4 regions of the Azospirillum formosense genome follow, and region 1 is predicted to be linked to each of the others. Evidence: riboswitches for the same ligand, from Rfam matches in the RefSeq annotation. Region 1 holds a riboswitch; each other region holds the start of a gene.
What was found. Region 1 has a riboswitch for thiamine pyrophosphate ahead of ABVN73_RS03900 (ABC transporter substrate-binding protein). Riboswitches for the same ligand answer to the same signal wherever they lie in the genome.
Positions count from the first base shown of each region.

Region 2: linked by a shared signal. The riboswitch ahead of thiO (glycine oxidase ThiO) and the one ahead of ABVN73_RS03900 (ABC transporter substrate-binding protein) in region 1 are both predicted to bind thiamine pyrophosphate.
Region 3: linked by a shared signal. The riboswitch ahead of ABVN73_RS20680 (long-chain fatty acid--CoA ligase) and the one ahead of ABVN73_RS03900 (ABC transporter substrate-binding protein) in region 1 are both predicted to bind thiamine pyrophosphate.
Region 4: linked by a shared signal. The riboswitch ahead of thiC (phosphomethylpyrimidine synthase ThiC) and the one ahead of ABVN73_RS03900 (ABC transporter substrate-binding protein) in region 1 are both predicted to bind thiamine pyrophosphate.

Region 1 is NZ_CP159402.1:824,471-832,116, forward strand. Features, by position in the region: gene ABVN73_RS03875 (NAD(P)/FAD-dependent oxidoreductase) at 1-1,475, opposite strand, end outside; gene ABVN73_RS03880 (IS630 transposase-related protein) at 1,600-1,959, shown strand; gene ABVN73_RS03885 (IS630 family transposase) at 1,911-2,564, shown strand; gene ABVN73_RS03890 (DMT family transporter) at 2,755-3,648, shown strand; gene ABVN73_RS03895 (STAS domain-containing protein) at 3,653-4,030, opposite strand; TPP riboswitch at 4,192-4,289, shown strand; gene ABVN73_RS03900 (ABC transporter substrate-binding protein) at 4,359-5,513, shown strand; gene ABVN73_RS03905 (branched-chain amino acid ABC transporter permease) at 5,521-6,405, shown strand; gene ABVN73_RS03910 (ATP-binding cassette domain-containing protein) at 6,467-7,646, shown strand, end outside.
Region 2 is NZ_CP159405.1:251,871-259,516, forward strand. Features, by position in the region: gene mgtE (magnesium transporter) at 1-1,340, shown strand, start outside; TPP riboswitch at 1,387-1,490, shown strand; gene thiO (glycine oxidase ThiO) at 1,482-2,666, shown strand; gene thiS (sulfur carrier protein ThiS) at 2,663-2,872, shown strand; gene ABVN73_RS25525 (thiazole synthase) at 3,090-3,860, shown strand; gene ABVN73_RS25530 (PaaI family thioesterase) at 3,911-4,354, shown strand; gene ABVN73_RS25535 (hypothetical protein) at 4,393-4,866, shown strand; gene ABVN73_RS25540 (NnrU family protein) at 4,900-5,598, shown strand; gene ABVN73_RS25545 (hypothetical protein) at 5,636-7,646, opposite strand, start outside.
Region 3 is NZ_CP159403.1:1,650,374-1,658,019, forward strand. Features, by position in the region: gene ABVN73_RS20675 (acyl-CoA reductase) at 1-294, opposite strand, end outside; gene ABVN73_RS20680 (long-chain fatty acid--CoA ligase) at 279-1,370, opposite strand; TPP riboswitch at 1,447-1,576, opposite strand; gene ABVN73_RS20685 (DUF5672 family protein) at 1,918-3,642, shown strand; gene ABVN73_RS20690 (acetylornithine deacetylase/succinyl-diaminopimelate desuccinylase family protein) at 3,664-4,947, opposite strand; gene ABVN73_RS20695 (formate dehydrogenase subunit gamma) at 5,023-6,027, opposite strand; gene fdh3B (formate dehydrogenase FDH3 subunit beta) at 6,208-6,843, opposite strand; gene ABVN73_RS20705 (formate dehydrogenase subunit alpha) at 6,869-7,646, opposite strand, start outside.
Region 4 is NZ_CP159402.1:1,088,925-1,096,570, reverse strand. Features, by position in the region: gene ABVN73_RS05185 (glycerate kinase) at 1-1,209, shown strand, start outside; gene oxlT (oxalate/formate MFS antiporter) at 1,465-2,763, shown strand; gene thiC (phosphomethylpyrimidine synthase ThiC) at 2,846-4,687, opposite strand; TPP riboswitch at 4,791-4,903, opposite strand; gene ABVN73_RS05170 (hypothetical protein) at 5,106-5,294, shown strand; gene oxlT (oxalate/formate MFS antiporter) at 5,382-6,644, opposite strand; gene ABVN73_RS05160 (MFS transporter) at 7,091-7,646, opposite strand, start outside.

The sequences.
Region 1 (7,646 bases):
AGCAGGGTCCGCCGGGCGTCGGCGTTGGAGATCACCGCGGAGGCGGCGATGCATTCCCCGTCCATGGTTTCGACCCCGGCGGCGCGGCCGTCCTCGATCAGGATGCGGCGGACCGGGGTGCGCAGCCGAACCTCGCCGCCCCTGGCGCGGATCGCCTCGACCAGCGCGTCCGCCAGCCGCTGCGATCCGCCCTCTGGATAGGCGCCCCCGTCGAAGACATAGCCGAAGATCGGCGCCATCTGGGTGGCGCCCAGCCGCTCCGGCCGATCCGACAGGTACCCGGTCAGGCTGGACAGAAGCGCGCGGGCTCCGGCGTCCGGCACATAATGCTCCAGCATCTCCAGAAAGCCGCGGTCCTGCCAGCGGAAGGCCTGCGGGCATTCCAGCGGGTAGGCGCGCATCGCCGCGACGCTGCGCGGGATGTGGGGAAGGCCGGTCTCGGCGCAGCCGCGGTAGAGGTCGCGGTAAACCCCGCGCATCTCCTCCAGGAAGGCGGCGGCTCCGGCGGCGCTGCCGGGGTGCTCCCGCGCGATCAGGGCGGCCAGACCCTCGGCGTCGCCGGGCAGGGGCTGAAGGACGCCGTTCCGGACGATGCCGCGGTTGACCGGCTGCCAGCGCACGCGCTCCGCTACGCCGACCGTGCGCAGCAGATGCCCGACCGGCCCCTCCGGACGGGTGCCGCTGACGTCGTGCACACCGGCGTCGAAGATGAAGCGCCCGGCCGTCCCGTCGCGCAGCCGCACCTTGCGCTCCCAGGATGAGCAGTGGCCGCCCGGACGGTCGTGCGCCTCCAGGACGGTGACGCGGACCCCGGCCTCCGCCAGCAAGGCCGCCGCCGCCATCCCGCCGATGCCGGCCCCGACGACAACCACGCCGTCCTTTGCCGATCCCTGTCCAAGAACGGCGGGCGCGGGCCAGGGGTGGGGCTCCCGCTCGGCCAGCCGGCGGGCGACGGCCCGGTTGACCAGCCAGTCCGGCAGACGGCGGTTCGCCAGCAGGCCGGCCAGCGTGGCGAGGGCGGAGGTGGCGACGCCGACCTCCGTCGCGACGGCGAAGCCGGCGGCGCCGGCCAGGAAGACCGCCCCCCACAGCGCGGTGAGCGCCTTGTTGACGGCGACGAACGGCGGCAGATGCCACAGGCCGGCCGGCGTCGTCTCGCGGGCGTAGGGCAGGGTGAAGGGGCGGCCCAGAGCGAGCGAGGCGAAGGCCATGCCGGCCAGGGCGAGATGGACGACCACGCCCGTATGCTCCAGCCGCCCGCCGAGGAGCAGCGCGGCGAAGACGGCGGCGGCGACCAGTTCCGGCGCCTTCGGCGAACCACTCCGCCAACCCTGGGCGCAGAGCGCCAGGCTGAGCAGCAGCGCCGCCAGCGCGGCGGCCGGATGACCCGCCGGTTGAAGAAGGCCGAAGGCGATCCAGGGCGCGACGCCGGCAAGGATGCGGATCGGTTGGGGGATCGGTTTGGACGGGAGCATGGCGGACCCTTGCGGTGATGGGGACGTCCGCCAGACTGTCCTAAAGCGGATTGTCGCTGAGTATAGACGGAATTTTGGCTGGCCTGAGCGGTTGGAGGAAGACACAGCTGAAGGACCGCGCGCCATGGGCCAGCCATATTCCTCCGATCTGCGCGAACGGGTTCTGCTGGCTTATGAGCGCCACGAGGGCGGCCCCGAGTTGCTGGCGCGGCGCTTCCAGATCAGCCGAGCCTGCGCGTACAACTGGGTGCGGGCCGCACGCCTTGAGGGGCGGCGGGTCGCCAAGCCGCATGCCGGCGGCGTACCAGCCAAACTGGACGCGGAGGGCGTGAGCGTGCTGCGGGCCTTGGTGCGGGAGGATAATGACGCGACACTGGCACAGTACCGCGACCGGTTGGCCGCACGCACCGGCATCGCGCTGAGCCCGGCGGTGGTGTGCCGCACCTTGAAGCGGCTGGGGTTGGCGCGCAAAAAAAGACGCTGAGGGCCAGCGAGCAAGAGCGCGCGGATATCGCCGCGGAACGCGCGGCCTACCGGGACGATGCGGTGGTCCATGAACCGGCGCGTTTGGTTTTCCTCGATGAAACCGGCATCAACACCCAGATGACGCCCACCCAGGCCCGGGCGCCGCGCGGCCAGCGGGCGCTCGGATCCGTGCCCTGTGGGTCGTGGCACCGCGTCACGGTGCTCGGGGCGTTGAGCGCCGAAGGCATGCTGGCCGCCATGAGCATCGAGGCGTCCACCTCCTCGGCCGTGTTTCTCGCCTTTGTCGAGCAGGTGCTCTTGCCCGTGCTTCGGCGCGACAAACCCGGCGCCGTGGTCGTGATGGACAACCTTTCCGCTCACAAGCGGGCCGATATCCTCGCCGCCTTTGAGACGGCGGGGATCCGTGTCCGCTTCCTCCCGCGCTACTCGCCCGACCTCTCGCCCATCGAGCCCGGCTGGGCCAAGCTCAAAGGAATCCTGCGCGCCAAGGAAGCCCGCACCGTCGAGGCCCTCAACGAGGAACTCGGCCCAGCCCTCAATGCGATCACCGCTACCGACGCCAAAGCGTGGTTTAAGCTATGCGGCTACCCGAATCTAAACTGAACCGAAATCCGCTTTAGGCACCGGACGGGGCCAGCGCCGATCCGCGAAAGGCCGGGTCCGCTTCGCCAAACGCCCGTCCGGCGATTCACGAAGCGTGAAACGCCGGCGCTTTCCACAGGCGAAGCGGCGCGGGCCAGACCTGCGGTTGCGGCATTGGGCAGCGTCATGGTTGCTCAGATACTGTGCAATCATGACCCAAGCCGCCGCCCTGCCTTCCGCCGCCAGCGATGACACCCGCCGCGCCATCGGCTGCTTTCTGCTGGCCATCTTCCTGTTCGCTGGCATGGACACGCTCATCAAATATCTGAGCGGCGGCTATCCGGTGGCGCAGCTCATGTTCGCGCGGTCGGTGGTGGCGGTGATCCTGGTCGGCGGCATTTCCGTGGCGCGCGGCGGCTGGGGCGGGATGCGCACGCGGCGCCCGGTCGCCCATGTCTTCCGCTCGATGGCCGGGCTGCTGTCGATGGGCTGCTTCTTCTATGCCTTCAAGCATCTGCCGCTCGCCGACGTCTATGTGCTGAGCTTCGCCGGGCCGCTGTTCATCACGGCGCTGTCCATGCCTCTGTTGGGCGAGCCGGTGGGCTGGCGGCGCTGGGCGGCGGTGCTGGTCGGCTTCGGCGGCGTGGTGGTGATGGCCCGTCCGGAGGCCGACGCGCCGATCCTGCCGATCGTCGTCGGCGTGGGCGCGGCCTTCTTCTACGCGCTGGCGATGATCGCGGTGCGCGGCCTGTCGCGGACGGAGAGCAACACGGCCATCGTCGTCTATCTGCTGCTGACCACCACGGTGGTGAGCGGCGTGGCGGCGATCCCCGACTGGGTGCAGCCGGGCGGGTTCGACCTCGGGCTGATGCTTCTGGTCGGCACGCTGGGCGGCGCGGCGCAGGTGCTGATGACCCAGGCCTTCCGCCTGGGGCGCGCCGCGGTGGTGGCGCCCTTCGAGTACACGGGGATGATCTGGGCGACGCTGCTCGGCTTCCTGGTCTTCGGCGACGTGCCGACCCCCACCGTGCTGGCCGGGGCGGGGATCATCATCGCCAGTGGGCTCTACATCCTCTATCGGGAAACCCTGCGCCGCGGCGACTGACGGGTCAGGCGGCGGCGGGAAACGCCAACTCGCCGTCCGTGACGCCCGGCGGGTCCGTCAGGGCGATGAGCCGGCTGCGCTCCAGCACGCGCCGGATTCGCGGCGGGTGATTCTCGAAGGCGATGGCGCTGCCGCGGTCGAGCACCGCGTTGCGGAGCGCCAGCAGAATGCCGATGCCGCAGGAATCGAGGAACTCCACCCGCCCCAGATCGACGCGCAGGGTCAGGGACTGCGCCTCCGCGACGCGGCGGAGCAGGGGCGTCAGGACGGGCAGGGCCGCGTGGTCGACCCGTCCCGACAGCACGGCGCGCAGCCCGCATCCGCCCTCCGCCGTGGCGAAGGGGTGCAGGGTGACGGCGCTGTGCGACGGGGTGGGCCGCATGCTGGGTGGCGACTTTCCGGTTGGGGCGACGGTCCGGCGCGGGCCGGGGGCGGCGGAAGGAACCACGGGAAGCGCGACTCTCCGGTGTCTGTTGCGTTGCGAAATTGTGAAAAGGCGCCGGGCCACCGCTTGACAGCCGGGCGCCGGGCTCACACTGTGCACACGAACGGCTGGGGTGCCTGCCGCAAGGCGGGCTGAGACCACACCCATCGAACCTGATCTGGGTCATGCCAGCGAAGGGAGCCAAGCGTTCGAGGCTGTGCCGCCGCTACACCCCTGGCCTCCTCGTCCTCGCGCGGTTCTTCGCCGGGCAGGAGGAGACACAACCATGCGGCGCTTCCTTTCCATCCTCTCGGCAACGGCTTTTTCGGCGGTCTGCTCGGCGTCGCTATTTCCGGGCGCGGCGCTGGCGGGCGAGGCCTCGGTCCCCGTGCTGGTGCCGCTGACCGGCTTCCTGTCGCTGGAGGGCACGAGCCAGCGCAACGGCGCGGTCCTGGCGCTGAAGGACGCGCCCGCGGGCGTGGCGGTGCGGTCGGAGGTGATCGACACCGGCACCTCGCCGGAGGCCGCGGTCACGGCGCTGGAGCGCGCGGCGGGCGGCAAGGTCACCGCGGTGGCGGCCAGCATGCTGGGCACGCAGATGCTGGCGATGCTGCCGCTGGCCCAGGATTACGGCATTCCGCTGGTCACGGTCTCCGGCACGGCGAGCATCACCGAGCAGGGCAACCCCTGGGTCTTCCGCTTCTTCCCCGGCGACGCCGTGACCAAGGAGGCCCACGCCCGCTACGTGACGGAGGAGCTGGGCAAGAAGCGCCCGGCGGTGATCTACCAGACGACGGCCTACGGGCAAAGCGGCAAGGCCCATCTGGAGCAGGCCTTCAGGACGCTCGGCGTCGAGCCGGTGTTCGAGGAAGGGGTGGACCCCGCCGCCAAGGACCTGCTGCCCGTCCTGACCAAGGCGCTGGCCGCCAAGCCCGACGTGCTGGTGCTGCACCTGCATTCCGGCCCGACCGCCCTGTTCATCCGGCAGGCGGCGGCCAACGGGGTGGCGGTGCCGATCGTCGCCGGCTCCGCCATGCACCAGCCGAGCACGGCAGCGCTTCTGGAACCGGCCGAGCTGAAGGGCGTCTGCGCCGAGACGGCGGCTTCGCCGATCTCCGGCGGCAGCCCGGAGGTGGAGGCTTTCACCGCCGCCTACCGCGCCGCCTTCAACGCGGAGCCCGACGCCTTCGCGCTCGGCCAGTATGACGGCATCCGCATGGTGCTGGCGGCGGTGCAGGGCGGCGCGGACAGCGCGGAAGCCGTCCGCAAGGCCCTGTCCTCCGGGACCCATCAGGGCCTCACCATGACCTACAAGTCGGACGGCAAGGGCAACATGGCGCATTCCGCGGTGATCGTCTGCTACGACGGCGCCTCGCGCGTGCCGGCGATCGCCAAGCGGTACGACAACGTGACCGGCGTGGTGACCGGCATGGTGAAGTGAGCCAGCCTTGATCACCCTGCAGCTTCTCGTCAATGGACTGGCCCTGGGCGCCGCCTACGCGCTGGTCGCGCTGGGCTTCGTGCTGGTGCTGAACGCCACCGCGGCGGTGAATTTCGCGCAGGGCGATCTCGTGATGGCCGGTGGGATGCTCGGGGTGGCGCTGGCGCCGCATCTGCCGGATCACCTGCCGTTGCCCGGGCTGCTCCTGCTGCCGGTGGTGCTGACGCTGATGGCCGGGCTGGGGCTGCTGCTGGCGGCGGCGGCCTATCTGCCGCTGCGCCGCCGCCCGCCGGTGGCGGTCTTCATCAGCACCATCGCGGCGGGGATCATCCTGCAGAACGGCGCCTCTGTCCTGTTCGGGCCGGAACCGCGGGCGGCACCGCCGCTGCTGGGCGGCGGGACGCTCGACCTCGGCGGGCTGGTGGTGGCGGAGCAGTCCCTGGCCATCATCGCCGTCGCCGCCCTGCTGATCGCCGGGCAGCAATGGCTGTTCGGGCGGACCCAGCTCGGCCGCCGCCTGCGCGCCACGGCGCAGGATCCGGAGATGGCGCGGGCCTGCGGCGTGCCGGTGACGGCGATGATCCTGATCACCTTCGCGCTGGGCACCGCCTTCGCCGGGGCGGCGGGGCTGCTGCTCGCCAACCGCTACTTCGTCACGCCCACGGCGGGCGGCGACCTGATCCTGAAGGCCTACATCGCCGTGACCATCGGCGGCTGGGGCTCGGTTCCCGGAGCGGTGGCCGGCGCGCTGCTGATCGCGCTGTTCGAGGTGGGGGTGTCGTCGGTGCTCTCCTATCCGGTGGCGCTCGGGCTGCTCTACGCCACGCTGCTGGTCATTCTGGTCGCCCGCCCGCAGGGGCTGTTCGGCGAGGCGGCGCGGCGCCGTGCGTAAGCTGCGGAAAGGAGTGGCTTTTGCCCCCACCCTGACCCTCCCCCGCTGGGCGGGGGAGGGGATGATGCTTGCGGTGCTGGTGGCGTACGCGCTGCTGTACGCGTCGCCTTACGGGCTGCGCGTGTTGACCGTTGCGGGGGTGTACGCGTTGGCCGCCGTCGGGTTCCAGATCGTGTTCGGGCTGGGCGGTGCGCTGTCGCTGGCTCATGGCGCCTTCTTCGGGCTGGGGGCCTACGCCACCGGCATCCTGGGCAGCCAGTGGGGGTGGGGCTTCGCCGCGACCTTCCCGGTGTCGCTGCTGGTGCCGCTGCTGCTGGCCCTGCTCGTCGGACTGCCGGTGCTGCGGCTGGAATCCCATTACTTCGCGCTGGCGACGCTGGGCATCGCGCAGGTCGTCCATCTGCTGGCGGTCAACAGCCCCGGCCTGACCGGCGGCGCCAACGGTCTGCCGGGCGTTCCGGGCATCGTCCTGTTCGGCTGGGCGGTGCCGCGCGGCCTGCCCCTGGCGGCGGTGGTCTGGGGCTTCGTGGCGCTGGGCGGGTTGCTCGCCTGGAGCCTGGCGCGCGGGCGCTGGGGGCGGGCGCTGACGCTGGTGCGCGACGACCCGCTGGCGGCGGGCACGCTGGGGCTGGACGTCGGCGGGCTGCGGCTGGCCGCCTTCGCGCTGAGCGCCGTCTACGCCGGGGCGGCGGGCGCCTTGGCCGTGCACACCCAGCGCGTCGTCTCGCCGGAGGTGCTGGAGTTCCCCGTCATGGTCTCCGTCCTGACCATCGCCGTGGTCGGCGGGCGCGGGCGGGTGGCGGGGGCGATTCTGGGGGCGGTGCTGCTGCTCCACCTGCCGGAATGGTTCCGCTTCCTGGAGCGCAGCTATCTGATCGTCTACGGCGTGGCCCTGCTCGCCACCATCGTGCTGGCGCCGCACGGGTTGACCGGCCTGCTCGACCGGCTGTTTCCGGCCCGCCCGGCGCCGTTGCCCATGCCCGCGGCGCCACCGGACATCGCCGTTCCGAATGGGCCCCTGCTGCGGGTGGAGGGGCTGACCAAGGGCTTCGGCGGGGTGCGCGCGGTGGACGGCGTGTCGCTGACGCTGGAGGCCGGGACCATCACCGGGCTGATCGGCCCCAACGGCTCCGGCAAGACGACGCTGGTCAACCTGATCTCCGGCCTGGAGACCCCGGACGGCGGGCGGGTGCTGATGGGCGGAGCGGATCTGGCCGGGCGGCGGCCCGACCGGATCGCCC
Region 2 (7,646 bases), on a different replicon from region 1:
CCTATGGTGTGGAGCCGGAATTCGTCGAGGAGGTCGTCGAACGGCTGCACGCCGGCCGGCGCGACGAGCTGCGGGCCGAGCTGGACAGGCTTCATCCCGCCGACATCGCCGATCTGATCGAGCAGCTCGGCCACGACGACCGCGAGGCGCTGATCGGCGTCCTGCGTCCCGACTTCGACGGCGAGGTGCTGAGCTACCTCAACCACGATCTGCGCGAAGAGATCGTCGAGCTGTTCGAGCCGAAGGAGCTGGCCGCCGCCGTCGCGGAACTGGACACCGACGACGCCGTCGACGTCATCGAGGACCTGGACGAGGAGACCCGGCGCGAGGTTCTGGAGAATCTGCCGGCCGCCGACCGCGCGCTGGTCCAGGAGAACCTGACCTACGACGAATACACCGCCGGCCGCCTGATGCAGCGCGATCTGGTGGCGGTGCCGCAGTTCTGGACGGTCGGAAAGACCATCGATTATGTCCGCGCCGCCAACGACGAGCTGCCGGAGGATTTCTACGACATCTTCGTCGTCGACCCGATGCACCGGGTGGTCGGGGCGGTGCCGCTGTCGCGTCTGCTGCGCCAGAAGCGGTCGGTCCGCATCGCCGATCTGGTGACGGGGGAGGTGGACACCATTCCCGCCACCATGGACCAGGAGGAGGTGGCGAACCTGTTCCGCCAATACGCCCTGGTCTCCGCCCCGGTGGTGGATGCCGGCGGGCGGCTGATCGGCGTCATCACCGTCGACGACGTGGTCCACATCATCGACGAGGAGGCCGAGGACGACATCGGCAAGCTGGGCGGCGTCGGCGATACCTCGATCTACCGCTCGGTGCTGGAAACCTCGCGCTCGCGCATTTCCTGGCTGGGGCTGAACCTGTTCACGGCCTTCGCGGCGGCGGGCGTCATCTCGCTGTTCGAGGCGACCATCGAGCAGATCGTGGCGCTGGCCGTGCTGATGCCGATCACCGCCTCGATGGGCGGCAACGCCGGGACCCAGACGCTGACCGTGGCGGTGCGCGCCCTGGCGACGCGCGAGCTGTCGTCCTCCAACGCGCCCCGCGTGGTGGGGAAGGAGGTCCTGGTCGGGCTGCTCAACGGCGCCGTCTTCGCCACGCTGGTGGGGGCCATCGCCGCGACCTGGTTCGAGCCGATGATCGGCCTCGTGATCGGCTGCGCCATGGTCATCAACCTGTTCGTCGCCGGGCTGTGCGGGGTGCTGATTCCCATCGGGCTGGATCGGATGGGCGTCGATCCGGCGGTGGCCAGTTCGGTCTTCCTGACCACCATGACCGACGTCATCGGGTTTTTGTCCTTCCTGGGGCTGGCGTCGCTTTTGTTGCTGTGACCAACGAAAAGGGGCTTGCCAAAGGCGGCTCTCTTCCGGATGATCCGGGCATTGGCTGGGGTGCCGTGCGGGATGAGCCCGCGCGGCTGAGATCACACCCATCGAACCTGTCTGGATAATGCCAGCGAAGGGAGCCGCCGCATGGTATCCGCGCCCTCATTTCATTCCCATTCCGCACGTTCCGATTGTGCCAAGCCCACCGTCGCCGTCATCGGCGCCGGGGTGATCGGCCTGTCCATCGCCTGGAAGCTGGCCGTCGCCGGTTGCCGGGTCGAGGTCTTCGACCGCGGCGCGGCCGGCCGGGGCGCCAGCCACGCCGCGGGCGGCATGCTCGCCGCCTGCGTGGAGACCGAGCCCGGCGAAGAGAGCCTTCTGCCGCTGACCCGCGCCTCGCAGGATCTGTGGCCCGCCTTCGCGGCGGAGCTGGAGGCCGCCTCCGGCATGGCGGCGGACCTGCGCACCGAAGGCACCATGGTCATCGCGCTGAACGCCGACGACGCGGCGAAGGTGCGCTTCCTGCATGATTTCCAGACCAAGCTCGGCTTGCCCGTGGAATGGCTGAGCGGAGCGGAGGTGCGGCGGCGCGAGCCCTATCTCCAGCCCGGCGTGGCCGGGGCGCTGTTCTGCGCCGGCGATCATCAGGTGGACAACCGCAAGGTCGCCGCCGCCCTGCACGCCGCCGCCCTGCGGGCCGGCGCCGTGGTGCACGAGCACGCCGAGGTCAGCCGCATCGAGATCCGCGGCGGCCGCGCCGTCGGCGTCCAGGTCGGGGACCGGCTTTTCGAAGCCGACCGGGTGGTGCTTGCGGCCGGGGCGTGGTCGGGCTGGATCGACGGAATGCCCCCGGCGGTTCGTCCGCCGGTGCGCCCGGTGAAGGGGCAGATGCTCTGCCTGCGCATGGACGCCCGGCTGCCGCTGCTGCGTCATGTGGTGTGGACGCCGGGCACCTACCTGATCCCGCGGCTGGATGGGCGGCTGCTGGTCGGTGCCACGACGGAGGAACGCGGCTTCGACGACCGGCTGACCGCCGGGGGCCAGTTTGCCCTGCTGGAGGGGGCGTGGCGCGCCCTGCCGGGCATCGCCGAACTGCCCATCGAGGAAAGCTGGGCCGGCTTCCGCCCCGGCACCCGCGACGACGCCCCGATCCTCGGCCTCTCGGAGGTGGAGGGGCTGGTCTACGCCACCGGTCACCACCGCAACGGCATCCTGCTGACCCCGGTCACCGCGGAGTCGATCGCGCGGCTGATCCTGACCGGGGAGGCCGATCCGGTGATCCGCCCCTTCGCGCTCGACCGCTTCGCCCAGCCCAAGGGAGCCGCGGCATGAGCGCGCGCATCCGCGTGAACGGGCGGGAGGAGGACCTCGCCGCCCCCACCGTCGCCGCCCTGCTGGCCGCGCGGGGAATCGCCGCGGGCACGCGCGGGGTCGCCGTCGCCCTGAACGGCGCTGTCCTGCCGTCCCGCCGCTGGGAGGAGACTCCCCTGTCCGCGGGCGACGCCCTGGAGATCATCCGTCCCGTCCAAGGCGGCTGACCTTCTCGCCCGCTGCGCCTCTTGATCGTTATTCCCACAGGCGGCGCCCAATCCCTCTCCCGTCCCGGGAGAGGGTGCCCGCGCAGCGGGCGGGTGAGGGTCGTGCAAGGATCAAGGCGCTGATACTCGGCGGTACCCTCACCCTTCCCACGCTTCGCGTGGGTCCCTTCCCTCTCCCGGGGCGGGAGAGGGCATATCAATCATCAAGGAAACACCCATGAACGACACGCTCACCATAGCGGGCCGTGAGTTCCGCTCGCGCCTGTTTCTCGGCACCGCCGGCTACCCGAACCAGCAGGTCATGCTCGACGCGCTTGAGGCCAGCGGCAGCGAGCTGGTCACCCTCGCCATCCGCCGCATCAGCCTGGACGGCTATTCGGAAAGCCTCGTCGACGTCATCGGCGACCGCGCCGGGCTTCTGCCCAACACCGCCGGCTGCCTGACCGCCAAGGAGGCGGTGCTGACCGCGCAGCTCGCCCGCGAGGCGCTGGGCGTGGACTGGATCAAGCTGGAGGTCATCGGCGACCGCGAGCTGCTCTATCCCGACGTCGAGGAACTGCTGCGCGCGACGGAGGAGCTGGTGGCCGACGGCTTCACCGTTCTGCCCTACTGCAACGACGATCCGGTGACCTGCCGCAAGCTCGCCGACCTGGGCGCGGCGGCGGTGATGCCGCTGGGCGCCTTCATCGGCTCCGGCCTGGGCATCCGCAACCCGCACGCCATCGAGACGATCTGCGCGCGCAGCCCGGTGCCGGTGGTGCTGGACGCCGGGATCGGCACGGCGTCGGACGCCGCCCTGGCGATGGAACTGGGCTGCGCCGCCGTCCTGCTGAACACCGCGGTGTCGAAGGCGCGCGATCCGGTGCGCATGGCGGCGGCGATGCGCGACGCGGTGGCGGCGGGGCGGTCGGCCCGTCTGGCCGGGCGCATGCCGAAACGCGCCTTCGCGGAGGCGTCGAGCCCGCAGCTCGGCTTGATCGGAACGTAAGGCTGGCGCAGGGTAGGAGCCGCCCGAACACAATCAGAGAGACCCGAGACGTGCCCAAGACCTTCGAACCGCGCGATCCGGACTGGGAGGCGCGCTGCCGCGCCGGCTTCGAGCGCCAGCCGATCTGCAAGACGCTGGGGATCGAGCTGACGCGGCTGGAGCCCGGCTTCTGCGAGATGCGCCTGCCGTTCCGCGCCGACCTGACGCAGCAGCACGGCTTCTTCCACGCGGGCATGGTCAGCACGCTGGCCGACAACGCCGGTGGCTACGCCGGCTACACGCTGATGCCGGCGGGCAGCGAGGTCCTGGCGGTGGAGTTCAAGGTCAATCTGATGTCGCCGGCCAAGGGCGAGGTGATGATCGCCCGCGCCCGCGTGTTGAAGCCGGGCCGCACCCTGACCGTCACCAGCGTCGAGATCTCGATGCTCGACGGCGGGGTGGAGAAGGACTGCGCCATCATGCAGCAAACCCTGTTCTGCCAAGGCCCCGCCTGACCCGTCCCACCCCCTTTCATCCGCTCCAGGAGGTTCGCATGCCGCTGTCGCGTCTTTTCGGTGCCGCGTTGATCGCGGGCGCCGCCACCGTCGCCCTGGCCCAGCCGGCCTTCGCCCAGAAGAAGGAGCCGCCGGCCTGCGGCGCCGTGTCCTTCCGCCCCATCGCCCCCGGTGCGCCGGATGGCGAAACCGACGCCGGCCTCTACAAGTCCCGATTCGGCAAGATCGAGGTGAAGGCCGAGGTCAAGGGCGGGCAGGCCACCAACTACTACATGGTGCTGAACGGCAAGCGCATCGACGCGACCGCCAACCCGCCCAAGGCCGCCGATTCCTGCCTGACGTCCAAGAGCGTCAAGCTCCCCTACCAGAAGCAGGCGGCGGGCGCCTGCACCGGCAACCGCTTCCGCGTGGTGATCGACCGCTCCGGCAAGCAGCCGGTGGCCCTGTTCTTCGGCCTGCACGGCGACGACTGGGCCTATTGCAGCGGCACGACGCTGGAAAAGGGCGCCTGACGAGACCTGTAGGACGCGACCGGGAGACCGCGCATGACCGGCACCATCGCCCATCTGTCCGCCGCGGGGCTGTTCCTGCTGCTGACGCATTTCGGCATTTCCAGCACGCCGCTGCGCGCGGCGCTGGTCGGACGGCTGGGCGAGAAGCCCTATCTCGGCCTCTATTCGCTGATCTCGGCGCTGGCCTTCTGGTGGCTGGTGGCGGCCTACAACGCGGCGCCCACCGTGCCCGTGTGGCCGCCCGCCGGCGGGCTGGCCTGGGTGCCGGTCCTGCTGGTGCCGGTCGCCCTGGTCCTGCTCGTCGCCGGGCTCACCACCCCGAACCCGACCTCGGTCGGACAGGAGAAGCTGCTGACCGGAGACCGGGAGCCGGTCCGCGGCATCCTGCGGGTGACGCGGAACCCGTTCCTCTGGGGCGTCGGGCTGTGGGCGGTCGCCCACATGGTGCCGAACGGCGATCTCGCCTCGCTGATCCTGTTCGGCACGCTCGCCCTGCTGGCGCTGGGCGGCAGCGTCCTGATCGACGCGAAGCTGGCGCGGCGGCTGGGGGCGGAGTGGGACCGCTACGCCGCCCGCACCTCCAACCTGCCCTTCGCGGCGATCCTGGCCGGGCGCCAGAGCCTCGTCTGGCGGGAGATCGGCTGGTGGCGCCCGGCGGTGGCTCTGCTGCTTTACGGCGGGCTGCTGCACCTGCACCGGATGCTGTTCGGCGTGTCGCCGCTGCCCTGGTGAGGGTCCGTCACCCCGCCGGTTCCGAGACCGACTCCGCTCAGAAGGTCATGCCGCGCACCTGATCGCGCAGCGTGTTGCGGGCGGTGTCGGCCTCCTTGCGGGCAGTGGCCAGCTCGCGGGACAGCCCGTCCAGGCGGGTTTCCTGCTCGCCCATCTTGGCGATGGTCCGCTTGAACAGGTCGCTGTCGCGCGGCAGCGTGGCGAGGTTCTGGCGCAGCCGCTCCTGCTCCTTGCCGATCTCCGCCTGTTCGCGCTCCAGGTCGGCGACACGGCGCTCCTTGTCGGCGACGGCGCCGCGCAGCGCCGCGACCTTGCCCAGGGCCTCGCGCGCCGCGGCCGGCAGCTCGGTGGAGGAGGCGTAGGCCCGCACCTGCTCCGGCGACATCTCCGAGATGCCGAAGCGTTCGATCCGCGGCCGCTCCAGCGCCACCGACAGGGTCACCGTCTGGCCGGCGGGCACCGCCACAGGCAGGCGGTAGGCGTCGGCCGTCAGGTCGGGAGCGGCCCCGCCGGTGGGCTGCACCAGCTCCCAGCCGGAACGCCGCGGGTGCTCGACGATGACGGTGCGGTCCTCGCCCGCCGCGCCGGCGATCCGGTAGGTGGTGGTCTGGCGGTCGGTCACGGTCAGCTGCAGCACCCCGTCGGCCAGGGTGGCGCGGGACAGGGTGCGGCTCGGCTGCTCGGAGCGATCCACCGTCACCGCCTGATCCACCGCGAAGCTGAGGATCCGGCTTTCACCCGCCGGCAGGGTGGCGAGCCGCGCGTCGCCCACATAGGCAGCGGCCCCGTTCAGCCGTTCATAGAGCGTCAGCACGCCCGGCGGCAGGCCGGTCTCGCCCGAGTCGCCGTTGCTGAGGCGCAGCGCGGCCAGCGGGTGGCGCGGCTGGGTGTTGGGCTGGTAGAGCGACAGCCGCTCCGCCGGGATGGCGCGGGCGGTGATCGGCATCATCATCGTGCCGCCGTTGGCCAGGGTCACCGGCTGCGGGTAGCGGAACAGCACCTGCGCCGTCGCCTCCGTGCTCTCGGCGGGGGTGGTCTCCGCCGCGCGCTGGGGCATTGCCCCGGCGAAGGGCGCGCTCATGGCCGGTGCCGGGGCCGGCGGCGGCGGGGCGGCCATGGCGGTGGGAGCGCCGGACTCGGTGGCGGCGCGCGAGCGGACGGCCGAATCCTGCGCCTTTGCCATCACGTCGGCGGCCACGGCCCCTTCGTCGGGGGGCGGCAGGACGCGGCCGAGAACCTCCACCGGCACTTCCGGGCGGTTCACGAAATAGGCGGAGTAGAGCGCCTGACGGAAGGTGACCGGGTTGCCGGAGGCCACCGACAGCTCAACCCCCTTCCAATCGTCGCCGCTGAGATTTTCCAGCACGGCCCAGCCCTGCAGGTCGCCGGTGCCGCCCTCGCTGCCCTTCGCCGATTCGGGCAGGGTCAGGCGGTAGGTCGCCTTCCACAGCGGGGCGGCGACCACATAGGCGACGCGCACGGTCCGCTCGGCGCCCGCGTCCGCCTGCGGGGCGGTGGTGCGGATGGTCAGGCGCCGCCGCTCCTTGCCCGCCGCACCGGCGACGGCGGCCAGCGCCGAGTCGAGCTGCGCCTGCACCCGCGGATCGGCGAAGCGCAGGGAATCGGTCTCCTCCAGGACGAGCTGGCGCAGGCCCTCCGCGGTCATCAGGCTGACGCGGTTGCGGGTGACGGTGCCGCCGCCGTTGGGAAGCTGGGTGTATTCCTCCGTCACCGAGAGCAGCCGGCCCGACACCGCGCGGGAGCCGCTGGTCTGCACCTCCGCCCCCTTCATGGCGTTCAGCAGGGCGGTGGGGGAGGCGAGATCCTCCGGCGTGAAGGGCAGCTCGCGGAAGGCGGTCTCCAGCGGTTCCTGGCCCGGCAGGTCCACCGTGCCGATGCCGCCGCGGTCGTCGTAGACAACGATGCTCTTCAGGACGTCGTCCACCTGGTCGCGGCGCACCTCCAGGGTCAGCGCCGCGTCGCCGGAGACGCGCGCCTCATGCTCGAAATAGCCGACGCCGCCGGTGGACAGCAGCACCCGCTTCAGC
Region 3 (7,646 bases), on a different replicon from region 1:
GACCAGCGGCAGCAGCCGTTCCGCCTTCCGCCGCCACGGGTCGTCGCGGTCGAGCAGCCGGGCGACGACGCGGTCGATGGTGGCGGCGATCTCCGTGACGGTGCGGCTTCGCAAATAGGTGCGCGCGTTGGCGCGCACCCGCGTTGCCAGCTCGGCGATCTGCGCCTCGCTCAGCACCGGCACCGCCACGTCGAGCGTCTCGGCGCCGCGCCGGAAGGTCAGCGTCCGCCAATCCACCGCGTCGGCGGACAGCCCCGGCAGATGCCCGGCACGCTCCATCAAGCCAACGGCCATTGGGCCCGCGCCGCTTTGAGGAAGTCCTCGACCGCCATGGAGCAGCCCTTGGCGTCCGCCCCGTCGGCCCGCCCGAGAAGCTGGAAGCCGCCGTCCACCTCCACTCCCGCGTCCTCGGTCAGGATGGCCGACGCGCAGTTGAAGTGGGCAAGATCGTGATGGACCAGCACGCCGACGCTGCCGCGCGACACCTCCTGCCCGGTCAGCGGGTTGATGACCCGGCTGCGGATCCAGTGCGGGCCGGACTTCACCGACGGGCAGGTCTCGTTGCCGTCGTCGTAGAACTGGGTGCTCAGCTCCGTCATGCCGTACATGTTGATGCACAGCCGGCGCGGCACGCCGAAGGTGGCGGACAGGCGGCCGTAGAACTCCTCCGCCGCCATCTCGCGCGACTGGCCCTTGAAGCCGCCGGTGTCGAGGATGCGGCTGCCCGCCGGCAGGGCGAAGCTCCGCCCCCGCTCGGCCAGAGCGTCCATCAGATGCACGACGCTGAAGCTGGCCCCCAGCAGGGCGTAGGGTTCGCCGGTCGCCTCGGCGCGGGACAGCTCGGCGATGGCCCCATCCACGTCCAGCCCGGCGTCGGAGACGAAATAGCGGCTCTCATCCGTCCCGAACTCGCTCTTCGCCAGCGCCAGATAATGGGCGAGCGAGGAGTTGGGCATCGCCTGCTCGGTCGGGAACAGGATGCCCATGCGCAGCCGTTCAAAGTCACCCATGAAGCGGTGGCGGAAATTGACGGTCATCGAGCGGTCGTAGACCGCCAGCGTCGGGTGGTGGCTCTTGCCCCGCACGCCCTTGGTGGTGCCGCTGGTCATGAAGACGTGCGGGCACTCCTCCGGCGGGCGCCCACTCAGCGTCAGGTCCTTGAAGGCGCTGATCGGCACCGCGGGCACGTCGCGCCAGCTCTTCACCGTGCGCAGGGTGCGCGCCCGCTGGGTGGCGAAGCGGCGGTAGGGGGCGTTGGTCTCGAACTGGTGGGCGAAGACGGCCAGCGCCATGCGGTTGAACGCCTCCTCGTCCGCCTCTCCGGCGGCGATGAAGGCCAGCAGCTCTTCGACAAGTCGGGCTTCGGTCACGTCCGCACACACCTTTTGCAGCGCCAACAAACTGTTGCCGGGACAAGCGGTGTCTGGATGGAATGGGGGTACGCCGTGCCGCCCTTCAGTCCCGTCCCTACGCCGGTATGACCCGGATCAGGTTCGATGGGTCACCGCGTTGTCCGGATGAAAGCGCCGGGCCGGCGGAGTCTCAGCCTCCTAGCGAGGCCCCCCAGGGAACACTTTGCAAGCTAAGGGACCCGCCCCCGCCCGTCAAGGAGGTCGGGCTAACGAACGGAGGCATTGCCTTTGGAGCCCCTCTCCCGTCCCGGGAGAGGGAAGGGGCCCACGCGAGGCGTGGGAAGGGTGAGGGTACCGCCGAGAATCAGCGCATTGATCCTTGCATGACCCTCACCCGCCCGCTCCGCGGGCCCCCTCTCCCGGGACGGGAGAGGGATTTGACGTCGAATGCGACGCCCCCGCCCGTCAAAGGAGGACCGGCGCTCCGCCCGTGGCACCCCCACAACCCCCGTGATAGGATCCGCGCCCGCGGGCGGCCGACGTCGGCGGCGGAACGGGGAACGGCATGGTGAGGATCGAGGACTGCACGCTGGTGTTCGCCGACACGGCGAACCACGCCCTGGTCGAGATGGCCATCCGGGACAGCCTCGCCGCCTGCCGCTTCTCCAGCGTCCTGCTGCTCTCCGACCGCGACCCGAAAATTCCGGGCGTCGACTTCCACCGGATCGCCCCGATCCGCGACATGGACGACTATTCGGACACGATCAACGTCCGCCTGCGCCGGCTGGTGACGACGGGCCATGTCCTGATCGCGCAGTGGGACGGCTTCGTCGCCGACCCGCGGGCCTGGACGGAGGAGTTCCGCGCCTTCGACTACATCGGCGCCCGCTGGGGCTGGTACCAGGACGGCATGACCGTGGGGAACGGCGGCTTCTCCCTGCGCTCCGCCGCCCTGCTCGACCGGCTGCGCGACCTGCCCTTCGAAGCCGGCATTCCCGAGGACCATGTCATCTGCCGGACCGAGCGCCCGGCGCTGGAGAAGGCCGGCATCCGCTTCGCCCCGGAGGACGTGGCCGACCGCTTCGCCTTCGAACGCACGCCGGTGCCGGGACCGGCCTTCGGCTTCCACGGCCTGTTCAACTTCGGCAAGGTGCTGGGCGACCGCGCGCTGGAGGAGCGGATCGAGGCCATGGACGGCCCGCTGCTCGACCGGCGCGACTACACGGACCTGATGACCAGCCTCGCGCTGACCGGACGCAAGGCCCCCTTCGCCTCCATGGTCCGCAAACTGGTGGCGCGGCGGGACGAGACGTTCCTGCGCTCCCAGATCACCGAATGGACGACCGGCGTGCAGCGGGACTATGTGCTGGCCCTGGCCGACGCCGTGCAGACGACGGCGGCGCCGGGGTCGCGCTGGCCGGCGGTGACCGCGCCGCAGCGCCGCCAGCCGAAGATCTACGACTGCTTCACCTTCCACAACGAACTCGACCTTCTGGAGCTGCGCTTCCGCGAGCTGTACGACACCGTCGACCAGTTCGTGATCGTCGAGGCCAAGCAGACCTTCACCGGCGCGCCCAAGCCCCTGCATTTCATGGAGGAGCGCGACCGCTTCCTGCCCTTCCTCGACAAGGTGAAGCTGGTCGTCGCCCCCGACTTCCCGGAGACCGACAATCCCTGGGTGCGCGAGCGGGCGCAGCGGAACGCCATCGCGCTCGGGCTGGACAAGGTGGAGCCGGACGACATCGTCGTCGTCTCCGACGTGGACGAGATTTTGCGCGCCCGCTCGGTCGCGTCGCTGCGCGACAGTTCGGCGATGATCGCCGGGTTCCGCGTGCCGCTGTTCTACTTCAAGGTCAATTTCATGAATGTGGAGGGCGAGAATTTCTCGGTCTTCCCCGTCGCCGTCCGCGGGCTGATGGCCCGGATGACCACGCCGCAGCAGATCCGCGAAAGCCGCGGCACGCTGGACCGCTACACCCCCGAGACGCGTCCGCCCTACGTGGACATCCTGCCCCACGCGGGCTGGCATTTCTCCTACATCGGCGACGACGCCGCCATCCGGCACAAGATCCAAAGCTTCTCGCACCAGGAGTTGAACCGCGACGACATCCTTGACGGCATCGACGTGCCGCGCTTCCTGGCGGAGGGCAGCGACCTCTTCAACCGTCCCGGCTACCGCTGGCAGGCCGTGGAGCTGAACGACTATTTCCCGGCGAACCTCCTGGGGGAGCGCGAGCGCTGGGCGGACTTCATCGCCGAGGAGGTCGGCGGCCGGGTCACCTGGAAGTAGGCGTCCCCTGCAAGACGGCCGCTACACCTCCCGCCGCAGCAGCGTCAGGGCGGCCATCGCCATGACCTGCGCGGAATGCACCATGTCGTCGATGTCCACATACTCGTCCGGCTGGTGGGCGAGGTCGAGGATGCCGGGGCCGTAGGCGATGCAGTCCTTCAGATGCCCGACCCGCGCGATGTGCTTCTGGTCGTAGGTTCCGGGGGACACCACCTGCGCCGCCGGGCGGCCCAGCACCGTCTCGATGGCCGCCCCCACCGCCCGCACCACCGGCGCGTCGGTGTCGGTCAGGGTGGGCAGGAAGGCCAGCACCTCGCGCAGATCGTAGTCGAAGCCGGGGCGCTCGCGGCGCAGGTCCTCCAGGATGCCGACGATCTCCGCCCGCACCTCCTCGGGGTCCTCCTCGATCAGGTAGCGGCGGTCGATGACCATGCGGCAGCGGTCGGGCACCATCGGACTGGGCAGGCCGCCATGGTCCTCCGGCTGGCCGCCATGGATGGCGTTGATGTTCAGGGTGGACTGCCGCGCCCCTTCCGGGACCACCGGCATGGCGGTGCGCTTGGCGGCCAGCCGGGGGATCAGTTCCGTCTCGATCCGGTGCAGCACGGCGCCCATGTGGCGCACCGCGCAGTTGCCGAGGAAGGGCATGGAGCCGTGGGCGACGCGGCCCTTCGTCTCGATCTCCGCCCACCAGACGCCGCGGTGGCCGATGCACACCCGGTCCACGTTCAGCGGCTCGGGGATGATGACGTGGTCGACCCGCGGGCGGGAGAAGTAGCCGAGCTTCGCCAAATGCCCGACCCCGCCGTAGCCGCCCGATTCCTCGTCCACCGTGCCGGAGATTTCCAGCGCGCCGGGGAAGGGGATGCCCGCCTCGAGGATCGCTTCCACGGCGATGATGGACGCGGCGATTCCGCCCTTCATGTCGCAGGCGCCGCGGCCATAGACGCGCCCGTCCTTCACCACGCCCTCGAAGGGATCGACCGTCCAGCCCCGGCCGGCGGGCACCACGTCGATGTGGCCGTTGAAGTGCACGCAGGGGCCGGGCTCGCGGCCCTCGATGCGAGCGATCACGTTGGTGCGCGGGTAGCGGTCGCTGTCGCCCGGCGCCCCGTCCGCCCGCACATACTCCACGGCGAAACCGCGCCCGGCCAGCCGCCGCCCGAGGAACTCCGCGCAGTCGGTGTAGACGTCGCCGGGCGGGTTCACGGTGGGGATGCGGATCAGGTCGCGGGTCAGCGCGACGAGGTCGTCGCGCCGCTCCGCGATCCGGCGGAACAGCGACTCCCGGTGGTCGAGCGGCATGCATCCCCCCCTACGCACAATTCGTTGCGCGGAAGGATCGGACATGCCGGCGCGCCTGTCGAGAGGTTCCGCGCCTCACTCCGCCGCGTGATGCCGCAGCCGCCCGTCCTCGTTGGCGCGGCCGTTGCGGATTTGCTCCTCGTACCAGCGGCGGTGATGGTCCTTGGCCCAGTTCTCGTCCACCACGCCGCTGCCCATGGCGTCGAAGGCGCCCTCCATGCCGATGGTGCCGATGTAGATGTGCCCGATGATCAGCGCGATCATCAGCGCGGCCACCACCCCGTGCGCCACATGGAGGATCTGCATGCCGGCGATCCCGGTGACGGCGAAGGGCATCATCAGCAGGAAGCCGGTGAGCGACAGCGCGAAGCCGCCGAACACCACCGCCCAGAAGACGCCCTTCTGGCCGGCGTTGAAGCGTCCGGCCTCGGGATGCTCGCCGGACTTGTTCAGAACGCCGCCGAGCGTCTTCAGCCAGACGAGATCGGCCTTCTCTGGGATGTTGTCGCGCACCCACAGCACGAAGATCATCAGCAGCCCGAGGACGAAGGGCACGCTGAAGAAGTTGTGCATGTACTTGCTGGCCTCGGCCAGCATCGTGAAGTTCGGATGGCCGATCAGCGGGATCAGCAGCATGCGCCCGAAGGTCACGATTAGCCCGGTCACCGCCATCAGCAGGAAACTGACCGCCGTCGTCCAGTGGGCGAAGCGGTCCATGCCGCTGAAGCGCGGCACCTGACGCCCCGACCGGCCGCCCTGGATGCGGATGGTGCCGCGGATCAGGTAGAAGAGTCCCAGCGCCGCGATCGGCCCCAGGATCAGCGCCCCCGCGATGATCTTCAGCCAGACCATGCGGAACTCGCGCCATTCCCGCCCCTCCGGCTGAACCAGGACGCCCAGCTTCGTGTCGGGAATGCTGACCCGCCCGGACAGCATGCCGTCCGGAGTCTGGTAGAGCTGCACCTCGTCCTTCGTGGTCGGCGAGTTCGGCCCCGGCGTCTGGTAGAGCTGCGCCTGCACCGCCGGGGCGGCGAGCAGCAGAACGAACAGGACCAGCAGGGGGCGCAGGAGCTTCGTCATGTCGCGTCCTTCCCTAGAGAATATGCGCTTTGCCTTGGCGGGGGCTTTGCGTTGGAATGCTGTTGCCCCCTCCCCGACCCTCCCCCGCTGCGCGGGAGAGGGGGCTCCACGCGAAGCGGCGGCAGTCCCCTCCACCGCGCCAGCGGGGGAGGGTTAGGGAGGGGGCATCACCCCACCCGCTCAGCTCCCGCCGGTGCCCTCGCGGCCCGGGCCGAAGGCGTTGCCACGGTCGTTCTCGCGGTAGGCGGTGGTCCAGCCCCAAGCGCCAGAGCCGTAACCGCGGCGCACCGTCCGCTCCTTGTAGATGTCGGCCAGGACATCGCCGTCGCCGGCCATCAGCGCGCGGGTGGAGCACATCTCCGCGCAGAGCGGCAGCTTGCCCTCGGCCAGCCGGTTGGCGCCGTATTTCTGGTACTCCTCCAACGAGTTGTCCGGTTCCGGACCGCCGGCGCAGAAGGTGCATTTGTCCATCTTGCCGCGCCCGCCGAAGTTGGTCGCCTGCGGGTACTGCGGCGCGCCGAACGGGCAGGCGTAGAAGCAGTAGCCGCAGCCGATGCACAGGTCCTTCGAGTGCAGCACCACCCCGTCCGCCGTCTGGTAGAAGCAGTCCACCGGGCAGACCGCCGCGCAGGGCGGATCGTTGCAGTGCATGCAGGCCATGGAGATGGAACGCTCGCCCGGCACGCCGTCCTTCAGCGTGATGACTCGGCGGCGGTTGATGCCCCAGGGGATCTCGTGCTCGTTCTTGCAGGCGGTGACGCAGGCGTTGCACTCGATGCAGCGTTCCGCGTCGCACAGGAATTTCATGCGGGCCATGGTCTCGTGTCCTCCTTGCGGCGCGTCAGGCCGGTTCGACGCGGCAAAGCGTCACCTTGGTTTCCTGCATGAAGGTCATGGGGTCGTAGCCGTAGGTCGTCACCCCGTTGGCCGGCTCGCCCAGGACGATGGGGTCGGTGCCCGGCGGGTAGTTCTGCCGCAGGCTGTCGCCCTGCCAGTAGCCGGAGAAGTGGAAGGGCATGAAGACCGTGCCGGCGCCGATGCGTTCGGTCACCAGCGCGCGCATCCGCGCCTTGGAGCTGTCCTCCGGCCCGTAGACCCAGACCATGCCGCCGTCGCGGATGCCCAGCCGCTCGGCGTCCTTGGGGTTGATCTCCACGAACATCGTCTGCTGCAGCTCGGCCAGCCAGGGGTTGGAGCGGGTCTCCTCGCCGCCGCCCTCATACTCGACCAGCCGTCCGGAGGTCAGGATGAAGGGGAAGCGCTGGCGGATGTCGCTGTCCGCGACCTTGAACTGGAGCGAGCGGGCGAGCTGCGGCAGGCGGTAGTCGCGCCGGTCCTCGATCGCCGGGTATTCCTTCACCAGCTCCGGGCGCGGGGAATAGATCGGCTCGCGGTGCAGCGGCACCGGGTCGGGCAGGTTCCAGGCGACGGCGCGGGCCTTGGCGTTGCCGTGCGGCACGCAGCCGTGCTTCAGCGCGACGCGGATGATGCCCATGGACAGGTCGGTCTGCCAGCTCACCTCGTCCACCTTGTCGCCGCCGATGGCCTGGATGACGCGCATCTCCTCCGCCGTCAGGTCCTTGTCCCAGCCCAGCTTCTTCAGCATCGCCATGGTGAAT
Region 4 (7,646 bases), 260 kb from region 1:
GCCTCGGCGCAGCCGGCGCTGTGCGTGCCGCCGCATCTTCCGGAACCGCCGAAGGGCCGCACGGTCGTCGTCGGTGCCGGCAAGGCCGCGGCTTCCATGGCGAAGGCGGTGGAGGATCACTGGAAGGGTCCGCTGTCCGGTCTGGTCGTCACCCGCTACGGCCACAACGTGCCCTGCGAGCGGATCGAGGTGGTCGAGGCGTCGCACCCCGTCCCCGACGAGGCGGGCCAACAGGCGGCAAGGCGCATCCTCGACATCGCCGCCTCGCTCGGCCCCGACGACCTGATGCTCTGCCTGATCTCCGGCGGCGGCTCCGCCCTGCTCGCCCTGCCCGCTCCGGGCATCTCCATGGCCGACAAGCAGGCGGTGTCCAAGGCGCTGCTCCGCTCCGGCGCGAACATCACCGAGATGAACTGCGTCCGCAAGCACCTGTCCGCCATCAAGGGCGGGCGGCTGGCCGCGGCGACCAAGGCGCGGGTGGTCTCGCTGGTCATCTCCGACGTGCCGGGCGACGACCTGTCGGTGATCGCCTCCGGCCCCACCGTGCCGGACCCGACCAGCTACGCCGACGCGCTGGCCGTTCTGGAGAAGTACGGCATCACCCCGCCGCAGCCGGTCATGGACCATCTGCTGGCCGGCCGCGACGAGAGCCCGAAGCCCGGCGACCCGCGGCTGGAGCGCGTCAGCACCATCCTGGTCGCCACCCCGCAGATGGCGCTGGAGCGCGCGGCGGAGGTCGCCCGCAAGGCCGGCGTCACCCCGGTCATCCTCGGCAACGCGCTGGAGGGCGAGTCGCGCGAGGTGGCGCTCGTCCATGCCGGCATCGCCCGCCAGATCGTCGAGCACGACCAGCCGGCGGCCAAGCCCTGCGTTCTGCTGTCGGGCGGCGAGACCACGGTGACCGTGCGCGGCAAGGGCCGCGGCGGGCGCAACGCCGAGTTCCTGCTGGCGCTGACCGTGGCGCTGGACGGAATAAAGGGGGTGCACGCCCTGGCCGCCGACACCGACGGCATCGACGGGACGGAGGACAACGCCGGCGCCCTGCTCGCCCCCGACACGCTGGCCCGCGCCGCCGAGGCCGGCGTCAACGCCAAGGAGAGGCTGGCCGACAACGACGGCTACAGCTTCTTCAGCGCGCTCGGCGACCTGCTGGTGACCGGGCCGACGCTGACCAACGTCAACGACTTCCGGGCCGTTCTGGTCGTGTAAGCGGTGAGGCGTCGCCGGCCGATTTGATATATCACTTACGGCCAGAGCGGCGCCCGCTCACGAAAATTTGTTGCTGTCTCCACGGATTATCCGCCACACTCATCGTCAAGGCATCACGAATTTGGCGTCTGGCATGCCAACGGCATGCAACCGGATTGCCCCGTTCGAAGGATAAAGCGAAGCGGTCGGGCACCGAACGCACCCCGCGCGCGCCAGGACAAGAACGAGATAGCGGACCCATCCGGGAGGAACCATATGCGCCAAACCGGTGCGCGGAGCGCCCTGCCTGTCGGCGGGCGTTGGATGCAGTTGCTTGCCGGCGTCATCTGCATGTCGATGATCGCCAATCTCCAGTACGGGTGGACCCTCTTCGTCGAACCCATCGACGACAAGCATGGCTGGGGCCGTGCGGCCATCCAGGTGGCCTTCACCATCTTCATCGTCACCGAAACATGGCTGGTGCCCGTCGAGGGCTGGTTCGTGGACCGCTTCGGCCCGCGGATCGTCGTGCTGTTCGGCTCGGTGCTCTGCGCCGCCTCCTGGGCGCTGAACGCGGTGGCGGATTCTCTTCTCGTGCTCTACGTGGCGGCGGCCATCGGCGGCATCGGGGCGGGCGCCGTCTACGGCACCTGCGTGGGCAACGCGCTGAAATGGTTCCCCGACCGGCGCGGTCTGGCCGCCGGCATCACCGCGGCGGGCTTCGGAGCCGGTTCCGCCCTGACGGTGGTGCCCATCGCCACGATGATCGAGACCTCGGGCTACGAGGCGACCTTCATGGCCTTCGGGCTGGGCCAGGGGCTGGTCGTCTTCGCGCTCGCCTGGCTGCTGGTCGCCCCGCCCTCCGCCTCCCTCGCCCGCGGCGGCTTCGCCGCCCCGCCCGCGCAGCGGCAATACACGCCGAGCCAGATGGTCCGCACCCCGGTCTTCTGGGTCATGTACGCCATGTTCGTGATGGTGGCCGGCGGCGGGCTGATGGCGACGGCGCAGCTCGGCCCGATCGCCCAGGATTTCGGGCTGGCCCACGCGCCGGTCAGCATCCTCGGCCTCACCCTGCCCGCCCTGACCTTCGCCCTGTCCATCGACCGGGTGCTGAACGGGCTGACCCGCCCCTTCTTCGGCTGGGTGTCCGACCACATCGGGCGCGAGAACACCATGTTCATCGCCTTCGCCATCGAGGCGGTGGGCATCGTCGCGCTCAGCCTCTACGGCCGCGACCCGGTGGCCTTCGTTCTGCTGACCGGTCTGGTCTTCTTCGCCTGGGGCGAGATCTACAGCCTGTTCCCGGCCTGTTGCGCCGACACCTTCGGGTCGAAGTTCGCCGCCAGCAACGCCGGGCTGCTCTACACCGCCAAGGGCACGGCGGCGCTGCTGATCCCCTTCGCCAACATCATCGCCGACGCCACGGGAAGCTGGCACGCGGTCTTCCTGCTGGCCGCCGCGGTCAACGCGCTGGCCGCCGTGCTGGCGCTGTTCGTCCTGCGCCCGATGCGCAGCCGCATGGCCGCCGAGTCGCACGGCGCGCCGGGCGGCCGAAGCGCAACGGCCACGCCCTGACGCTCTCTTCCCCTCCCCCCGCCTGGGGAAGGAGCCGAAGCGAGGGGGCGCCCGCGAGGGCGTCCCCTTTTCGATTCGGGCGCTACTTGGCCGCCTGCCCCTCCTCCAGATAGATCTCCCCGCCCTTGACACGGAAGCTCTCCGACATCTCGGCCATGCCGGAGTTGGCGTACTCCCGCACCTCCTGCGTGATCTTCATCGAGCAGAACTTCGGCCCGCACATCGAACAGAAATGCGCGACCTTCGCCCCTTCCGCCGGCAGGGTCTGGTCGTGGAAGCGCTCCGCCGTCTCCGGATCGAGCGACAGGTGGAACTGGTCGCGCCAGCGGAACTCGAAGCGGGCGCGCGACAGGGCGTCGTCCCGCTCCTGCGCGCCGGGGTGACCCTTGGCGAGGTCGGCGGCGTGGGCGGCGATCTTGTAGGTGACCACGCCCACCTTGACGTCGTCGCGGTCCGGCAGCCCCAGATGCTCCTTCGGCGTGACGTAGCAGAGCATCGCCGTGCCGAACCAGCCGATCATGGCGGCGCCGATGGCGCTGGTGATGTGGTCGTAGCCCGGCGCGATATCCGTGGTCAGCGGCCCGAGCGTGTAGAAGGGGGCCTCGCCGCACAGGGCCAGCTGCTTGTCGACGTTGGCCTTGATCTTGTGCATGGGCACATGGCCCGGCCCCTCGATCATCACCTGAACGTCATGCTTCCAGGCGATCTTGGTCAGCTCGCCCAGCGTCTCCAGCTCGGCGAACTGGGCGGCGTCGTTGGCGTCGGCGATGGAACCGGGGCGCAGCCCGTCACCCAGCGAGAAGGCGACGTCGTACGCCTTCATGATCTCGCAGATCTCCTCGAACCGTTCGTAGAGGAAGCTCTCGCGGTGATGCGACAGGCACCATTTCGCCATGATCGAGCCGCCGCGCGACACGATGCCGGTGGTGCGCTTCGCGGTCAGCGGGATGTGCGCCAGACGGATGCCGGCGTGGATGGTGAAATAGTCCACCCCCTGCTCCGCCTGCTCGATCAGCGTGTCGCGGAAGATCTCCCAGGTCAGGTCCTCGGCCTTGCCGCCGACCTTCTCCAGCGCCTGATAGATCGGCACGGTGCCGATGGGGACCGGGCTGTTGCGCAGGATCCATTCGCGGGTGGTGTGGATGTTGCGGCCGGTGGACAGGTCCATCACGGTGTCGGCGCCCCAGCGGATCGACCAGACCATCTTGTCGACCTCCTCCCCCACCGACGACGCGACGGCGGAGTTGCCGATGTTCGCGTTGATCTTGGTGAGGAAGTTGCGGCCGATGATCATCGGCTCCGACTCGGGGTGGTTGATGTTGGCCGGGATGATCGCCCGCCCGCGCGCCACCTCGTCGCGGACGAACTCCGGGGTCACATGGTCGGGGATGGAGGCGCCGAAGTCGTCGCCGTCCCGCGCCGCCGCCTCGGCCAGCCTCTGGCGGCCCAGATTCTCGCGGACGGCGATGTACTCCATCTCCGGCGTGACGATGCCGGCGCGGGCGTAGGCCATCTGCGTGACCGCCCGGCCCGGCTTGCCGCGCAGCGGGCGGCGCCCGGCGCGGTCGAAGACGGGCACGGCGCGCGTCTCGCCGGCGCGCAGCCCGTCGTCCTCCGGACGGACCTCGCGGCCCTCATAGGCCTCGACGTCGCCGCGCGCCTCGATCCAGGAACGCCGCAGCTCCGCCAACCCGCGGCGGATGTCGGTCCGCACGGCGGGATCGCTGTAGGGACCGGAGGTGTCGTAGACGCGCACCGGCGGCTCGCCGCCGCCCACATGGATGTCGCGCATGGCCACGCGCAGGTCGGGGAAGCGCTCCCCCGCCACATGGACCTTGCTGGACGACGGCAGCGGGCCGGTCGTCACCGAGAAGTGGTCGGACGGCGCGGCCTTTTGGGAAGCGGGGGGAAGTGAGTCAGGCATCTGCTGTGGATCTCCATCGCACATAGGATCGTTGGAGACCCGGGTGTGACGGAGCGGCAGAACGGACGACCGGAGCGGTCCCCTGGAGGGAGTGCGCGTGACGATGGCCCGTTTGTTCCTGTCCCTACGCCGGTACGACCCGGATCAGGTTCAAAGGGTTCGGCGCCTTACGGCATCATCTCAGCCCCGTGCTATGGGGCTCCCCTTGGAACGTCGCCATGCTGAACCATCCGCCCTGCCCACGTCAACGCGATTCACGGCGAATCCCGCACCACCAAATCAATTGGCCAATGCAATTGGCGCGGTTCTGGTATCCATTATCTGGTATACAAAATCCTATTGCGCAGCCTGAGCCGGGCCGCTATGCTGCATCACAACAAAAAACAAAGCCCCCTCCCGAGTGCCCGGAGCCCGTCCCATGCTCGAATCACAGATGATCGCCTTCGTCGCCCTGGCCGGCCTGATGGGCCACGGCCTGACCCTGCTGATGCGGGAGGACGACGAGTGGAACTCCGATCCTCAGGACGAGCAGCCGGACGGCCTCTGGTCGTCGGACCGCTTCAACCAGTCCGGCGAGGGCCACAACCGCCCCTTCTTCCTGGAATGAAAGAAGGCCGCCGCGCGGGGTGCGCGCGGCGGCCGTCATCGACGATAACGTCATCCGGGATGCGAAACCTAAAGCTTCGCGGACCGATCAGTGGCCGGGTTGCACCGCCAGCCCACCCGCACCCTGCTGGGCGGCGAGTTCGGCGTTTCGGGCGTGGTGCTTGCGCAGCATGGGCCGCAGGACGGCGATGGCGCAGAAGGCCGCGATGAGGTCCATGGTGGCGCAGATGTAGAGCACGGTCGCCCAGGTGCCGGTGGCTTCCATCAGCAGGTTGCCCAGCGGGACCAGCAGGGCCGCGACGCCCTTGGCGCAGTAGAGCACGCCGTAGATCTTCGCCGCATGCTTGGTGCCGAAGGTGTCCGCCGAGGTGGCGCTGAACAGGCTGTACACTTCGCCCCAGGCCAGGAACACCAGACCCGACAGGATCAGGAACATGATCGGGTCGTGGCCGAAGCGGCTGAGCATCAGGATGCCGAGGCCTTCGAAGGTGAAGGCGATGAACATCGTCGCTTCACGGCCGATGTGGTCGGAGACGAAGCCGAACAGCGGACGGGAGATGCCGTTCATCACGCGGTCGAGCATCAGCGCGAAGGGCAGAGCCGCCATGGTGATGCCGAACAGGCTGATCGGGGCTTCCTTCACGCCCAGATCGTGGGCGATCACGCCGAGCTGGGCCACCGCCATCAGACCGCCGGACACGGTGCAGATGAACATGACCATCATGACCCAGAAGACCGGCGTCTGCAGCGCTTCCTTCAGCGTGTAGTCGCGGCGGGACTGCAGGACCTTGGTCGAGGCCTTCACCTGATCCTTCTGCGGGGCGCGCAGGAAGAAGGCGGCGATGAGGATGATCGTGCCCTGCAGCAGGCCGAACCAGAAGAAGGTCGCCTGATAGCCCGAGGAGTGGATCATGTTGGCGATCGGCAGGATCGTCACGGCCGAGCCGGCGCCGTAGCCGCCCGCGGTCAGGCCGACGGCAAGGCCGCGCTTGTCCGGGAACCACTTCAGGGCGCTGTTGACGCAGGTGGCGTAGACGCAGCCGACGCCGATGCCGCCGATGGCCGAACCGACATAGAGCATGCCGAGCGAGCCGGCGTAGCTGTCGATGATCCAGGAGAGGCCGGTCATCACGCCGCCGAAGGCGACGATGGCGCGGGGGCCGTAGCGGTCGATGAAGTAGCCTTCGATGGGGGTCAGCCAGGTCTGGACGACGACGAAGACGGTGAAGGCGGTCTGGATCGAAGCGCGGGTCCAGCCATGGGTGGCCTGGATTTCCGGCACGAAGAGCGTCCAGGCATACTGGATGTTGGCCGCGGCCACCATGCAGACGATGCCGACGACGATCTGCATCCAACGCGCGCCGTCGGAAATGGGCGCCTGAGAGCCGCCGGAACTGTTAAACGCTGGCCTCTGGGATTCTGTCGATCCAACCATCATTCCCTCCCGTGGGATTGCGACGCTTTGATACCGGGCATGAGGGTCCCCTCGGGCGGACGAGGCGGCGCCTGAGCAAGCGTCCGCGTCGCCGCGCCATGGGCGGCCTTGTTCCGTGCCGATGTGAGTCATGGTTCAATGGTGCGCTGGAGAGCCGGTCACGCCGTCCCTGCGTTCGTGGCGCTCCAGATACGGCATATGGTATGCCAGAGACATGATTGTTGGCAACACGAACTTTTGGCGCGTTGCGCTTTTCATCCAAAAATTTTTCGGGCTTTCGAAAGCCGGACGGCCGGGAGGGTCAACCCCGCCTTGAAGGCGGGGCTTGATGGCGTTTTCGCAGGATGACGCGCGGACCGGCGTCAGGCGGTGGCGGAGGCGGCGCGGGACGAGGCGGTGACGGCGAGCGCCGCGATGGCCGCCGCCAGCGGCACGAAGGACACCCACAGCACCGTGTCCCAGCCGAACATCGCCAGCAGCCCGCCCGACGCGAAGGACCCCAGGGCCATCGTTCCGAACACGATGAAGTCGTTGAGCGACTGCACCTGGGTCTTCTCCTCCGGGCGGTGGCACTCCAGAACGAGCGCGGAGGCCCCGAGGAAGCCGAAGTTCCAGCCGACTCCCAGAAGGATCAGACTGACCCAGAAATGCGCCACGTCGATGCCCCCCAGCCCCACCACGGCCGAGGCGGCGATCAGGCCCAGGCCGGCGAACACCATGCGGGGCGCGCCGAAGCGCTCGACCAGCCGCCCGGTGACGAAGCTCGGGGCGTACATGGCGATCACGTGCCATTGCAGCCCGAGGTTGGACACCTCCTGCGACAGGCCGCACAGCCGCATCGCCAGTGGCGCCGCCGTCATGATGAAGTTCATCAGAAGATAGGAGACGACTCCGCACAGCACGGCGGTGAGGAATCGC